DNA from 2 places in the Ottowia cancrivicina genome. Region 1 is predicted to be linked to the other one. Evidence: riboswitches for the same ligand, from Rfam matches in the RefSeq annotation. Region 1 holds a riboswitch; the other holds the start of a gene.
What was found. Region 1 has a riboswitch for cobalamin ahead of QB898_RS04070 (ribonucleoside-diphosphate reductase subunit alpha). Riboswitches for the same ligand answer to the same signal wherever they lie in the genome.

Region 1 (7,707 bases):
GCATCATCGTCGCGCCTGCCATGCAAGAGGCGGCAGGCGCGCGAGGCGACTGCATTGTTGCCTCAGACCCTTATCTCTATTTCGCCCGCCTGACCCAGCTCTGGAAGCGTACGCACTTGCCGCCAGAGCCGGCAGGCATTCACCCCAGCGCTGTGGTGGAGGAAGGTGCGCAAGTTCATCCGGCCGCCCGTGTGGGCGCTCTATGCTTTGTGGGCAGCGGCGCACGGATTGGCGCGCACACTGTCTTGCGCGAGCGCGTCACGGTGGCATCGGGCTGCACGATTGGCGAGCGCTGTCTGATTGAAAGCGGAGCGGTGATTGGCGGCGATGGTTTTGGCTTCGCGCCGCATCAAGGCCAATGGGTCAAGATTGAACAGCTGGGCGGCGTCCGCATTGGCAATGACGTCGAAATTGGCGCCAACACCTGTATTGACCGTGGCGCGCTGGACGACACCGTCATTGAAGACGGCGTCAAGCTCGACAACCTCATTCAGATTGGCCACAACACGCACATTGGCGCTCATACGGCCATGGCCGGCTGCGTGGGCGTGGCGGGCAGCGCCCGCATCGGCGCGCATTGCACGGTGGGGGGGGCGGGCATGATCCTGGGGCATCTCGATATCGCCGATCACGTCCACATTTCCGCTGCCTCCATGGTGGCGCGCTCCATTACCAAGCCGGGCCAATACACCGGCTTTTTCCCCATCGACGACAACGCGGCATGGGAAAAGAATGCCGCCTCGCTCAAGCATCTTCATGCTCTGCGCGAACGTGTCAGACAACTTGAGAAAAAGTTGGCGGAAAACGGCGACAATGCCCGGCTTTCCGGCTGAAGGGCCGCCGCAGCGCGGCGGCCGGGCTTTTTGCCCCATCACCAAAAAGATTCAACGACATCATGGACATCCACTACATCCTTGAAAAGCTGCCGCACCGCTATCCGTTCCTGCTGGTTGACCGCATTCTTGATGTCGATCTTGAAAACAAGTCCCTGCGCGCGCTCAAGAACGTCACCATCAACGAACCCTTTTTCACCGGCCACTTTCCTTCGCGTCCCGTGATGCCAGGCGTGCTCATGGTCGAAGCCCTGGCGCAGGCCTCGGCGCTGCTGGGCTTCATGGTCGAAGGCATTTCGCTGGATGACGACACGCTTTTCTACTTTGTTGGTGCGGATGGCGTGCGCTTCAAGCGTCCCGTTGAACCGGGCGACCAGCTCACCTTGCACACCACATTTGACCGCGTGCGCGGCGGCATCTACAAATTCCATTGCAAAGCCACCGTGGGCGACGAGCTGGTTGTGGAAGCCTCCATCATGTGCACCATGCGCCGCGTGCGCTGAACCTCTCTTTTCCGGCCTTTTCACGCCTTTGCCAAGCGCGCGCCGTGGCAGCCATTCATCCCACCGCCCTCATTGACCCTGCGGCTGAGCTGGCGGCAGATGTCGCCGTCGGCCCCTATGCCGTCATTGGCCCCCATGTGCGCATTGGCGCGGGCAGCCGCATTGGCGCGCACTGCGTCATTGAAGGCCGCACCAGCATCGGCCCTGGCAACCGCATCTTCCAGTTCGCCAGCATTGGCGCAGCGCCGCAAGACAAGAAATACGCAGGCGAACCCACCCGTCTGGAAATCGGCGCGGGCAACACCATCCGCGAATTCGTCACCATCAACACCGGCACCGTGCAAGACGTCGGCGTCACCCGCCTGGGCGATGACAACTGGATCATGGCCTACGTCCACATCGCCCACGACTGCCAGCTTGGCAGCCACACCATCCTGGCCAACGCCGTTCAGCTCGCGGGCCACGTGCATATTGGCGATTGGGCCGTTATCGGCGGCATCACCGGCGTGCATCAGTACGTGCGTGTGGGCGCGCACGCCATGGCGGGTTTTCAAACCCGTCTCTCGCAAGACCTGCCGCCCTTCATCACCGCATCCGGCAATCCCGCCGCCGCCCAGGGCATCAACGTCGAGGGCCTGCGCCGCCGGGGCTTCTCGCCAGAGCGCATCGCTGCCATCAAGCACATGTACCGCCTGATCTACCGCCAGGGTCTGCCGCTGGATGCCGCCCGGCAGGCCATCCAGGCGCAGTCCGCCAGCGGTGATGCCGATATGGCCGCAGACGCCCGCCTCATGCTCGGCTTCCTCGCCAGCGCCAGCCGTGGCATTGTGCGCTGAAGCCGCCGCGCGGCGCTTTCGCCCGTGCCACAATCCGCGCCGCTCGCCAGCCATCTTCCAGACGGCTGGCGTTCTGCCTGACAGGTGCTCCACGGCCATGCCACGGAGTTAAACGGGAAGCAGGTAAACCAAGCCTGCGCTGCCCCCGCAACGGTCAGCGGATCAGCAACGCTGCCAAGAACCCGTTCAATGCCTGTCCGTGAGAGAACCCGGCCGTCGAACCGCCCTGAAAGCCACCGGCCCTTTTTGCTATTGATTCAATAGTATGAGGTCCCGTAAGAATGTGCGATAAAGGCGTTTTCATGGCCCTGAATTTGCTCTCAAAAGCGAAGTAAAACGCGCCAGCTCCGGGCCGCGCCCGGCTTGCGCCTTCGCGCTCACGGACAGGTGGTGAACAGGTTCTGAAGCCCGCGCGCGCCATGCGCAAAGGCGGTCACTGCCCCCTTCATGGGGCGGGAAGGCCCGGCGGCCTTGCGCCAGCGCCCTCATGAAGGGGCATCTGGCAATCCGCAAGCCCGGATACCGGCCTGCCTGGCATGGCTGTCGGCGGCTGCGGGTGTGCGGCGGGCCGGACGGGTTTCGCTCCTGGCCCAATGCGCCTGCTTTGGCCCCAACCCTGTCCGCGCCAGCTCTGCCTCGCCCCGGCTTTGTGCAAATCCATTCACGGGGAGAGCGCTTTGCTCAAAACCATCATCAAGCGCGACGGGCGCGAAGAACCCTTCATACCCGCCAAAGTCAACAGCTGGTCCATCTGGGCCAGCGAGCAGCTGGGCGAGCGGGTGGACTGGTCCTCCGTCGTCATGGAGGCGATGAGCCACTTTGGCGACAAAACCACCAGCCAGGACCTGCAAAGGCAACTCATCAAAATCTGCGTGCAGAAAAAAAGCTGGCCCTACAGCCTCATGGCAGGGCGGCTTTACGCTGCTGTCACGCGCAAGGAAATCTACGGCAGCAGCACGCACATGCCCACCATTCGCGCCGTGCAGCAAAAACTGGCCGCAGCGGGCCTGATGCGCGAGCTGGACTACAGCGAAGACGAATACGCGCAAATCGAAAAATTCATCGATCACGCGCGCGATTTTGAATATGCCTATTCACAAATCCTGCAATTGCGCAAGAAATACGCGCTCATGAACCGCGTCACGCGGCAGGAATATGAATCGCCCCAGTTCATCTACATGCGCATGGCCATGGCGCTGGCTGAAGACGAGCCGCGCGAAGAGCGCCTCAAGCACATCGTCAATTGGTACAACCATTTTTCATACAACCGCATCAACGCCCCCAGCCCCAATTACATCAACCTGGGCACGCGGCTCAATGGCTACGCTTCCTGCTGCGTTTACAAGGCGGGCGACAGCCTGCATTCGCTGGCCATTGGCGACCATATTGCGTATGAAATGACGGGCATGAGCGCCGGCATCGGCGGCATGATTTCCACGCGCACGCTGGGCGATCCGGTGCGCGGCGGCGTCATTTCGCATCAGGGCAAACTGCCGTATTACCGCGCGCTGGCCTTTGCCACCAAAGCCAACCAGCAGGCTGGGCGCGGCGGCGCCTGCACCAGCTACTACTCGGCGTTTGACCCTGAAAACACCACCATCGCCCTGCTGCAAAACCCCATGTCCACCGAAGACAAGAAAATCCGGGAGCTGCATTTCGGCGTCATGTACAACCGCCTTTTCACCAAAAAAGCGGCGCGCAATGAAGAGGTTTTTCTCTTTACCGAATATTCGGCGCCTGATTTGTGGCACGCCATGTTTTCGGGCGACCAGGACCATTTCGAAGCGCTTTATGAAGCCTACGAGAAAAATCCCGATTTCCCCCAAAAAACCATCAGCGCCCGTGATTTCGTCGTGCTCGCCCGCCAGCAGGCTTATGAATGCGGCACGCATTATGAATTGTGGATCGACGAAGCCAACCGCCACACGCCTTTCAAAGACCCCATTCACAGCAGCAACCTCTGCAACGAAATCGCGCTGCCCACCAAAGAATACTGGCGCATGACCGACCTTTATTCGGACGAAGACAAACCCGAATCCGGCGAAATCGCCATCTGCGCGCTCTCCGCACTGGTCGTCTGCAATATTCACAGCGACGAGCAATACGCCTCCGCCGCCTATTACGCGCTGAAAATGATCGACAAATGCATTGACATGTCCGACTACCCCTTTGCGCATGTGGCAATGACGGCCAAGGCGCGCCGCAGCGCCGGCGTGGGCATGATGGGCGTGGCCACCGAGCTGGCGCGCAAAAACCTGAAATACACCACGCAAGCGGGGCGCGATCACTGCCACTGGCTGGCCGAGCGGCACTATTACTTTGCGCTCAAGGCCAGCCTGCAACTGGCCCGCGAAAAAGGCAATGCGCCCTGGATGCACAAAACCCGCTGGCCCGAAGGCTGGCTGCCGATTGATACCTACAAGAAAACCGTGGATGAAATCGCAGCCCCCCGCTACAGCTACGACTGGGAGGCGCTGCGCCGGCAAATCGTGGCGCAGGGCGGCATCCGCCATTCGGTTCTCGTGGCGCACATGCCCACCGAATCCAGCTCCAAGGCCGCTGGCGTGCCCAACAGCATTTATCCCATACGCGAAATCACGCTGAAAAAATCGGACAACAGCAACGTGATTGACTGGGTCGCCACCGATTCCGATTTGCTGAAAGACCGCTACGAGCTGGCGTGGAATATCCCCACGCTGGACATGATCAAAATCTACGCCATTTTCCAGAAATTCACCGACCAGGGCATCAGCGCCGATTTCTGGCGCGACCGCGCCAGCGACCCCGTGGTTTACACCGACGAAATCATGGAAGAGCACCTGGCCATGTGCCGCTACGGCATGAAAGGCCGCTATTACCAAAATTCGCTCACCAGCGACCAAGGCAAAAGCGCCACGGTGGAAAGCCGCATGGCCGAAAAAAGCCGCCTTTCCGGTTTGGCGCCCGTATTGGCGCCAGCGCCAGAAAACCCGGATGGCGATTTTGAAATGGCCCCTGACGAGCGCGGCTGCGCCAGCGGAGCATGCAGTCTGTAAAGGGCTTGATTTTGCTCCTTGTTTCATAGCAGCATCTCCTCACAAACACTGCGGCGCACGCATTTTCAGCGGGCCTGAATCTGCTCCTCTTTTCAATTCGCTGCCGCCTTCATCCTTCCATTTCACAGGCATTGCCATGACCCAGCCCAGCATTCCCGAATCCATTTTCAACATTCACAAGAGCGACTACAAAAGCACCGATCTTTTTCTCGGCCAGCCCGGCGGCCTGCTCGATTCCATCAACCGCCCTTATCCGGAGCTTTTCGCCATGTACAAGAAAATGCTTTCGCTGCGCTGGGACGAAAATGAATTCGACTACGCCTCGTGCAATAGCGAATTCAAAACCTGCTCGCGCGGCATGTATGACGCCATGATTTACAACCTGGCCTACCAGTGGGAAGCCGACACGGTGGCCAGCAAAAGCATCGTGCCCATACTGGCGCCTTTCATCACCAATTCGGAACTCTGGGGCGTGACGCTGGCCATTGGCGCCAATGAATACCTGCACGGCCTCACTTATTCCGAAATCGTGCGCAACAGCTTCGACAACCCCGACGAAGTATTCAGCGAAATTCTTTCCATTACCGAAAGCTTTCACCGGCTGGAGAAAATGGCGCAGGTTTTTGGCGAGGTTTACACGGTATCGCACCGCTATGCGCTGGGCCATGCCAGCGGCGAAGAGGCATACGCCGCCGTCATGGCTTTTTATGTGGCGCTGTATTGCCTGGAGCGCATTCAGTTCATATCCTCATTCATCGTGACCTTTGCCTTTGGTGAAATCGGCATGTTCGTGCCCATTGCCAAAGCCATCCAGAAAATCTGCCAGGACGAGTTTGAAGTGCACCAGCGGCTGGACCAGATGGTGATTCGCATCGAGCTGAATACCGCGCGCGGCCAGGCCTGGCTGGCGCAAAACCGCGAGAAAGCGCAGGCCATCGTCACCGAAATCACGCAGGCCGAGCTGGACTGGTCGCAGTTTCTCGGCAGCCAGGACCGCGAGCTGCCCGGCATCACCGTCAAGAAGCTTCAGGATTCGGTCATCTTCAACGCCCAGCCCGTCTATGAAACCCTGGGCCTGGGCAACCCCTTTCCCCGCGTGGCGGCCAACCCGCTGCCCTTCGTGGAGGAATGGATGAACGTGAACGCCATCCAGGCCGCCCCGCAGGAAGAGGCGGGCCGCAACAGCGCCTACCTCATTGGCAGCATCATCCCGCGCCACACGGGGCGGGTGTATGACACGGACGGGCTGTGAAAAAAGGCCAGGAGCCTGTCCAAGGTCCGTCCGCGAGCGCGGTCTGCGGGCGCGAAAAGCGCGGATCCGGGCGCTCTGCTGCTTTGCAAAGCCTTGGCGGGCCGCAAGGCTTCAAGGCCCCTGCCCCTCCCGATCCGCAGCCCTTCATGAGCAGACTCCGGGCAGGTTCAGGGGCGGATCAAAGGCCGCGCATCCGGCTTTTCAGGCCGGGCGCGGGGCAGGGCGGGCGCTCAGTATCCCAGCCGCTGCGGGTGCAGCTCCTGCAAGATGGTGGTGGCGATTTCTTCAATGCTTTTGGTGGTGGTGGACAGCCAGCGGATGCCGCTGCGGCGCATCATGGCTTCGGCTTCGCTGACTTCCATGCGGCAGTTTTCCAGCGAGGCGTAGCGCGAGCCGGGGCGGCGTTCGCTGCGGATTTCGGCCAGGCGCTGCGGGTTGATGCTCAGGCCAAAGAGTTTGTGCCGCCAGGCCAGCAAGGCGGGGGGAAGCTGGCGGCGCTCGAAGTCTTCGGGAATGAGCGGGTAGTTGGCGGCTTTCAGGCCGTGCTGCATGGCCAGGTACAGGCTGGTGGGCGTTTTGCCGCTGCGGCTGACGCCGACCAGGATGACATCGGCGCTTTGCAAGTCGCGGTCGCTTTGGCCGTCGTCATGCGCGAGGCTGAAGTTGATGGCTTCGATGCGGTCGTGGTACTCGCGCGATTGGCTCACGTCGGCAAAGCGGCCCACGCGGTGCAGGCTTTTGACGCCCAGCTCCTGCTCCAGCGGCTGCACGAAGGTGGCGAAGGTGTCCATCAGCATGCCGTGGCAACCGGTGCGGATGACTTCGAGCACTTCGCGATCCACCAGCGTGGAAAAGACGAGCGGGCGCTGGCCTTCGGTTTCGCAGACGTGGTTGATCTGGCGCAGGGCCTGGTGGGCCTTGTCGGGCGTATCGACGAAGGGCAGGCGCACGCGGCGCACGGCGATGTCGAACTGCGCGAGGATGGCGTTGCCAAAGGCTTCGGCGGTGATGCCGGTGCCGTCTGAAAGAAAGAACACGGTGCGGGCGGTCATGGCGGTTTTTTTGCAAGAGGAGGGCAGACGCCGGGCAGTGTATCGGGCGGCAGGCGGCTGGATGTGCTGAAAAACAGGAGCAAATCAAAAGGGTGAAAAAAGGCTTTTGCGCTGTTTTCACTAGGACGTATCGCTATCAATAGAGAAGCGAAATACGGACTGCCTCAGCGTTGGGAATGTAGCCCGGATGGCCCTT
Region 2 (7,707 bases), on a different contig from region 1:
GACCTGGCCGACGCCTACCACGGCGCCGAACGCCACATCACCCTGCGCGGCAGCCGCGTGAACGAAAAAGGCGAGCTTCAGTCCGCTGACCGCACGCTGCGCGTGAAAATTCCGCAAGGCGTGAAAGAAGGCCAGCTCATCCGCCTGGCCGGGCAAGGCCATCCGGGCCTGGGCGGCGGCGAAGCGGGCGACCTGTTTCTGGAAGTGCGCCTGCGCCCCGATGAGCGCTGGCAAGTGCAAGGCCGCGACGTCACGCTGAAAGTGCGCGTGGCCCCGTGGGAAGCGGCGCTGGGCGGCAGCATCGAAATCACCACGCCCGACGGCAAGGCCATCGCCGTCACCGTGCCCGAAGGCAGCGGCCACGGGCGCAAACTGCGCCTCAAAGGCCGGGGCATCCCGTCAGCCACTGCGCCGGGCGATCTGTATCTGGAGCTGCAAGTGGCGGTGCCCAGCGCCGTGACCGAGCCGCAAAAAGCCGCCTGGGCCGCCTTGCGCGACGCCTACCCCGACTTCAATCCGCGCCGAGCCTGAAGGAGAGAACACGCATGCAAACCCTTTTTGACGACACCCTTGCCAGCGCCGCCCAGTTGATGGCCGATGACGCGCTCGACCCGCAAACCCTGGCCGGCGGCTGCCACATGACGCTCGAATGGGTCAGCGCCCGCGTGCAGGCTGGCGTGCTGGAGCCGGTGAGCGGTGACAGCGCCGCCACCTGGCGCTTTGCCAGCGCCGCCCTCACCCGCGCGCGCCGCATCGCCCACCTGGAGCGCGCCTTTGACGCCGACCCCCAGCTGGCCGCCCTCACCGCCGACCTGATGGAAGAAGTGGCCCGCCTGCGCCGCCTGCTGCCGCAGGCCGGATAAAGCGGCCGCCCCGCCTTGGGCCTCAACCCTTTTCCCAAGCCGCAGCCAGCGTGGGCGGCTGAAAGGTGGAGCGGGGCCTTTAGCGCAAAAACAGGAGCAAATGCAGAGAGGCAAAAAATACCGCATGGCGCAGTCTCCATCGCGACCTAACGCTATGGATTCGGGAGCAAATACGGTGCTGGCCTTCCGGCCATTTCCGTGCCCCCTTTTTCACTGCCGCCTGCTGCTCTTCTTCACCCGCGCGCGGCTCACTCGCCAGCCTGCTGGGCGCGGGCGGCAATTTCGTGAAAGCGCTTTTGCGCGGCGGCGGGCACTTCGGGCGGAATCTGCATCTGCTGCGGGCCGGGGCCGTCGCCCACGCGGATGAGCATGACCATGCCCATGGTGTAGTGCGGCATGCAGCGCACGCCGTAGAGGCCCGGCTGCTCGAAGGCCACCTCGATTTCCTCGTTGATCTTGCCCGTGAAGGACGGCGCGCCCTCGGGGGCCATGCCGGGAATGGAGGCAGCGTTGTGACCGTTGTGAACGGCGAGAAATTTCACCTTGTCGCCAGGGGCGATGTGCAGATAGTCCGGCTCGAAGGGCATGGGGCCGGTGGCGTTGCGGTTGAGCATCTTCACCTCCCATGTTTTGGCCCAGGCGGGCGCGGGCGCATGCGCGGCGCAGGCCAGCGCGAGGGCCGCGAAAGCGTTGAAAAGCCAGCGCGAACGGCGATGGAAATGGCGGCGGGAATGACTGTGGATGAGGCCACGGGCGGACTGCGCCGCAGAGGCCGGGGGTAGAGCGTGGAACATGCGCTGATCTCCTGGCCGCCCGCTTCTCCCGCGAGCGGCGTGGGTTGCCAAAAGGCAGCGCAGGCGGGAGCAAAAGCGCGGTCAGGGCCGGGCAGCGCGAAAGTCATGCGAGACGGCGGCGCGGCAAACGGCGCGCGCCTTGCGGCATGGCAGGTGCATGGGCCTTGGCCGGCCAGCCGCACGCCCGCAGCCGCCGACGGAAAGGCTTGAGGGCAGGCCGGTATCCGGGCTTGCGGACCGCCGCAGGCGGCGCGCGGCTTCTGGCGAAGGCGCGCCTGGCTTGCTGCGAGGCCCCGGCCTTCCCGCGCCAGCCCTGAATGGCTCAGGGCAAGAAGCGCAGTGGCTGCCGCGCGCGAGGGGCGCGCTGGCTGTCGGGGTTTGGTTTCCGCTGACCGTTGCGGGGGCAGCGCAGGCTTTGCGGCCCGGGCGCATGCCGTTGCGGCATGGCCTGGAAGACGCGCACCTGCTTCCCGTTTAACCCTTTGACCGCAAGAAAGCAGCCTTGGGGCACCTGTCAAGCTGGCCGCCGCCCTTTTCGCATGCGATGGCGCATGGGAGCGGGGCGGAAGCCGGGGGCGATTGTGGTGCAGCGCGGCCCGCCGCCAGGCGGCGCCAGCGCCTGCGCGGCGGCATTCACATCAAAAGGAGGAGCAAATTAAAGGGACGAAAAAACAGCGTCTGCGCTCTTTCTACTAGGACATCATGCTATGGATTCAGAAGCGAATTGGCGCCTCTCTTTTCGCTGCCTGTTGCGCTGGCTGCTGTGGCGGGTGGCGCGGCAGGCGTAAAAAAGCCTGCCGGGGGAGGGCAGGCTTTGGTGGCGGGGGCGGCTCAGCGGTTGGGCCGGTCGGCCGGGGTGGCGGGGCGGGGCACTTGTTCGATGAATTTGCGGGCGATGGCGTCGCGGCGCATGAAGACAGCGTCTTTCTTGGACTGCGCGTAGCGGATGAATTCGGCCAGGCCGTTGGCGCGGGCGGGGTTGCCGGTGATGCGCGGGTGCAGGCCGATGGACATCATGCGGCCGCAGTCGTCGCCGTCGTCGAGCAGCTGGTCAAGCGTGCGCGAGGCCATTTCCACGAAGTCGGAGGCGGCGGCAAAGCCGGTGCCCATGATGTAGCGGCAGTCGTTGGTGACCAGCGAGTAGGGCACGATGAGGTGGGATTTGCCGTTGATGAAGGTCCAGTGCGGCAGGTCGTCGCCGTAGTAGTCGGAGTCGTAGAGAAAGCGCCCGTCTTCCACGAGCAGCTCGCGGGTGTTGACGGACATTTCCCGGCAGTACCAGCCGCTGGGCTGGCGGCCCAGGGTTTTCTGGAACGAGTCCATCGCCAGGTTGATGAGGGCTTTTTCTTCTTCGCGCGAGTATTCGTAGTGGTCAATCCAGCGGTAGCCGTGACCGACGACTTCGTCGCCGCGTTCGTTGAGCTTGCGGGCGACTTCGGGGTTGCGCTCCAGCGCCACGGCGGCGGCAAAGAAGGTGGCGGGCACCTGGCAGCGGTCAAAGATGCGCAGCAGCCGCCACACGCCGGCGCGCGAGCCGTATTCGTACATGGATTCCTTGGCGAGATCGCGCTGGTCGTCCACGTTGAAGGGCAGCTCGTACATGCCGTCATTCATGTGGTCGCCCATGGCGAAGGTTTTTTCGGAACCTTCTTCGTAATTGACGACGATGTTGATGGCGACTTTGGCGCCCCCGTCCCAGCGGATGCGGGGCGGGCGCTCGCCGTAGCCAATGATTTCACGCTCGGGGCCGCTGACGCCGGGCAGGTCGTCGTTGCGGTACCAGTGGTTTTTGGCGATTTGTTCCGGGCTGGGCATGGCATGGGCCTTTCTCTGTGGGTGGAAACAGCCGGATTCTAGGAAGCGGAAAAACGCCAATCACATTGTGAATACCCACAAGTTACAAGAGGCCATTTCGAGCGCAAGATGCCGTGCTTTGCAACGCCATTTCGCAAGGAGTGAAAAAGTGTCTGATCTGCCCGCAGCCAGCGGCCGCCAGGAGCCGCAAGGCAATGAGGAGTTCATGCTGGAGCCGGTGCCGCGCGGCGCGCGCCGCTCTTGGTGGGCCATGTTCGCCATCTGGGTGGGCTTTGGCTATGTGCCCACGGGGCTGATCGTGGGCGGGCAGCTGGCGGGCCAGGGCGGCCAGCCGGGCATGCCGTTTGGCCAGGCGCTGCTGGCCATTGCCACGGGCGAGGGGCTGCTGCTGGCGCTGACTTTTCTGCTGGGTTACGCGGCCATGCGCACGGGGCTGAATCTTTCGCTGATTTCGCGCATTTCCTACGGGCGCAAGGGCATGGTGCTGCCCATGCTCATCATGGCCTGCCTGACGCTGGGCTGGTTCGCTTCCATCACCGGCATGGTGGGCGACATTTTCAAGGCGGCGCTGGGCGATGTGACGGGCGTGACGGTGGTCAATGGCCTGTCGCTTGAATACGTGCTGCTGTGCCTGCTGTGGGGCGCGGTGTTCACCTACTCGGCCTGGCGGGGCATTGCCGCGATCGAGAAGATTTCGTCGGCGGCCACGCCCTTCGTGCTGGTGGTGGCCGTGGTGGTGGCCGTGATGATGGTGGGCGAGGCCGGCGGCATGGGCGCGGTGCTGCGGCAGGCGGCCACACGCTCGGGCATGACGCCCGGCACGGCCGTCACAGTGCTGATTGGCGCGTGGATTGCGGGCGTGATCATGGGCGTGGACATCTTCCGCTACGCGAAAAACGCCGCGCACGTGCTGGTGGGCGCGGCGGCCTGCTTCGTGCTCACCAATCCGCTGCTCAATGTGGTGGGCTACCTGGGGGCGGTGGCCACGGGCAATTCGGACTTCATCGCCTGGATGGTGCAAAAGGGCGTCATCCTCACCGTGCTGGGCGTGGCGCTGTGGGTGCTGGCGCTGTGGACGACCAATATGTCCGAGCTGTACTGCAACGCGCTGTATGTGGGGCCTAGCGCCGAATCGCTGGGCGCGCGCTGGCCGCGCGGGCGCATTGTCATCATCGTGGGCGCTCTTGGCTCCGTGCTGGGGGCGCTGGGCTTTTACAGCCATCTTTTCGGGCACTTCATCACCATTTTGGGCGCGGCCTTCGTGCCGCTGGCCGGCCCCATCCTGGCGGACTTTTACTTCGTGCGCCGCGCCGAATACGCCACGGCCAACCCCAACGACATGCCGCCCGTGCGCTGGCCCGCCATCCTCTCATTCAGCGCCGGAGCCGTGGCGGGCGTGGCGTTCCAGTACAAGCTGCCGCTGCCGTTTGACTTTCCGTCAGGGCTGGCGGCGCTCATCATCACGTTCGCGCTGCATCTGTCGCTTTCCAAAGCCATGGCCAGGCGGCCCGAACAGCGCCAGGTGGTTTCACCAGGCTTTGCCAGCCCGATGGCCGAGCGAAGCTGATGCCCAAAAAAAGGAGCAAATTCAGGAGCCTGAAAACTGGAGTTGCGCACATTCCACTAGGACATCATGCTATGAATCAAGGAGCGGAATCTTCCTTTCTACTCCGCTTTCCCTCCCGGTTCGGCATGGCGCCAGCGGGCAGGTTGCGGCTTGCCGCTCATGCATGAAAAAACCGGCATCGGCCTTGCCCCGCTGGCGGCGCAACGGAAGATGGCCCATCCGCCATTTTCATTTGCGGATAACGCCTGCCAGCGGCATGGCAGAAGGCGAGTGGCATGCCGTTGAAACGGATTTTCAGGCTGCGCGGCGGCCCATGATTCGCAAGCGAGCAGGCATTGCGCCTGGCGCGGCTGGGAATGGGTTTTCACTCATACGGTCCAGACGATGCGCGCCGTGAAAAGAAAGGAAAAATACGGCGCGGCGAATTCAAGCTTGCGCCGTCATTTTTGCCCCTGCTTTGGCAGCTTCCAGCGCAGGAAGGTTGCGCGCCAAGGCTGTTTATGGAATGGAAGGTCTGCTCTTCTTTTTGATGCCCTGCGCCTTGCCCAATGGCGTGCGGTCTGGCGATTGAGCGCCATTTGAAAACCAGATAATCAAAATAAGATGCAACGCAATGATGGCCCGCCGGTTTCACACATCGATTTTCGGCAGGCAAATCATGCCGAAAATCGCCTTATCCATTGTGCAGACATGAAATCCGCCGAATGCAAAACGCATTATTCTTCCGGCCTGCAATCGCCCGCTTCATTTGCCTGCCGGAACCGGAAAATGCTGAAATTCTTGCCCGCTCTTTTTCTGCTGGCGGCCACGGCCGTTTTTGCCGCGCCGCCCGAGCCGCCGGTCAATAACGAAATCAGCCGCCTGGCCGACACCAGCGTGCTCACCAGCGAGCATGAGGGCTACGCTTTTCACCGTTTTGATTTGAATGACGAAGACGGCCGCCCACACCGCGTGTTTGTGGCCGTTCCGAAGGCCGCGCCGCCTGAAGGCGGCTTTGCCGCGCTTTATGCGCTGGATGGCAATGCGCTGCTTGAATTTCTGCCCGCCGCCCGCCTGCGGCCGCCGCTGGAGCAGCTGCCGCTGCTGGTGCTGATCGGCTATCCGACCGAGCGGCGTTTTGACACCGCCGCCCGCGCCTGGGACTACACCCCGCCTGGTCCGCAAGGCCAGCCCCTGCCCGATCCGGTGGCAAAGGAGCGCGTCAATGGCGGCGCGGCGGCGTTTTTGCGCTTCATCGAGCGCCAAGTCAGGCCGCGCGTGGAGCAGCTGGCGCGCACCGATGCGCAGCGGCAGACGCTGTGGGGGCATTCGTATGGCGGGCTGTTCGTGCTTTACACCCTGCTGAATCAGCCGCAGGCGTTCACGCGCTATATCGCCGCCGATCCTTCGCTGTGGTGGCAAAAGGGCCTGATGCTGCAATACGCGCAGCAGGCGCTGGAGCGGCTTGAGCGCTCCGCCTTCAGCGGCCGGTGGATGCTGATTCAGAAAAGCGGGCGCGCCGATGACAAGCGGCCCGCCAACGCGCAGCAGGCCGCCATGCTGGCGCGCCGCGAGGAAATGACCCGCGCCGTGCCGCCTGAAGCGGCGGCGCAGCTGGCCCAGCGCCTGGCCGGGCATGGCTTGAGCGTCGGCTACGTCGTCTTTACCGGTTTGACGCATGGCGGCTTGCTGACCAAGTCGTTCATGCAGGCGCTGGGGCAGGCGGCGCAGCCGGCGCAGCCGGCGCTGCCGCTGGAGAAATAGGCGGGAAAGAGGCGGGGGCGGCCAGAGTCAGCCTTCGGGCGGGGCCGCGTCCTGGGCGTCTTGTTCTTCGCTTTCGCCCCAGCGGTCCAGGTCTTTCATGGCCAGCCGCATCCAGGCCCAGGCCAGGTTCTGGCGCTCGCCGAAGGCGTCGTAGAGCGCGTCTTCGCTCATCACGCTGTATTCGCCTTCGGTGCGCAAATCAACGGGCAGGCCCGCCGAAATGGCCTGGTTCAGGGGGCCGTATTCCTGCTCGTAAAAGTCTTCCAGCTGGCGCATGAGGCCGCTGGCCTGCCGCCACTGCCGCTGGGCGGCTTGCAGCGCGGGCAGCAGGCGCAGCCACTGGCGGTAGAGGGACTGGATTTCGTCGATGCGCCGCTGGGCTTGTTGAAGGTCAGGGGAGGGCATGTTTTCTTCCGGTTCTCAGGATGCCAGTCTGCTTGCCAGCGCGGCGGCCAGCTCGCGCGCGAAGGCGGGGCGCAGCTGGGGGTAGAGCGCGGGTTCGATGAGTTCGACTTCGTTGATGGAAAAGCCGCTTTCGCCGCTGCCGCCTTCGCTGATGAGGCCGTCCACGCGGGCGTAAAGCGGCGGCTCGGGCAGGCAGCGCAAGGCGGCTTCGGCGCAGGCCAGCCATTCCGGGCGGGGGGTGACAGACTCGATTTGCGCCCCATAGGCGGAGTTGGCGCGCCACTCGCCGGGCGCGAGGCGGCGGCGCGCGGCGTGCGAGTAGCGCCCGGCCAGGTAAATGAGGCAGACCTCGCCGAAGCTGGCCTGCACGAAAGGTTGCAGCAGCGCGCCTTGCGGGTAGCTGGCCAGCGCAGGCGCTTCGCCTTCAGTCAGGCGGCGCACGCCGCGCCCGCTTTGGCCAATGAGCGGCTTGACGACCGGGCGCGGCCAGCCGCATTCGGCCACGCGCCGCGCCCAATCG

Region 2: another riboswitch for cobalamin. It lies ahead of QB898_RS02135 (pseudoazurin); the one in region 1 lies ahead of QB898_RS04070 (ribonucleoside-diphosphate reductase subunit alpha).

Annotation. Positions count from the first base shown of each region.
Region 1 is NZ_JARVII010000005.1:66,644-74,350, reverse strand. Features, by position in the region: gene lpxD (UDP-3-O-(3-hydroxymyristoyl)glucosamine N-acyltransferase) at 1-833, shown strand, start outside; gene fabZ (3-hydroxyacyl-ACP dehydratase FabZ) at 893-1,336, shown strand; gene lpxA (acyl-ACP--UDP-N-acetylglucosamine O-acyltransferase) at 1,381-2,172, shown strand; cobalamin riboswitch at 2,238-2,431, shown strand; gene QB898_RS04070 (ribonucleoside-diphosphate reductase subunit alpha) at 2,850-5,207, shown strand; gene QB898_RS04065 (ribonucleotide-diphosphate reductase subunit beta) at 5,344-6,459, shown strand; gene ppsR (posphoenolpyruvate synthetase regulatory kinase/phosphorylase PpsR) at 6,690-7,511, opposite strand.
Region 2 is NZ_JARVII010000002.1:187,442-195,148, forward strand. Features, by position in the region: gene QB898_RS02125 (DnaJ C-terminal domain-containing protein) at 1-531, shown strand, start outside; gene QB898_RS02130 (chaperone modulator CbpM) at 546-863, shown strand; gene QB898_RS02135 (pseudoazurin) at 1,112-1,657, opposite strand; cobalamin riboswitch at 1,856-2,173, opposite strand; gene QB898_RS02140 (polysaccharide deacetylase family protein) at 2,489-3,472, opposite strand; gene QB898_RS02145 (purine-cytosine permease family protein) at 3,621-5,039, shown strand; gene QB898_RS02150 (hypothetical protein) at 5,424-5,621, shown strand; gene QB898_RS02155 (alpha/beta hydrolase) at 5,808-6,782, shown strand; gene QB898_RS02160 (DUF4298 domain-containing protein) at 6,810-7,187, opposite strand; gene QB898_RS02165 (ATP-grasp domain-containing protein) at 7,203-7,707, opposite strand, start outside.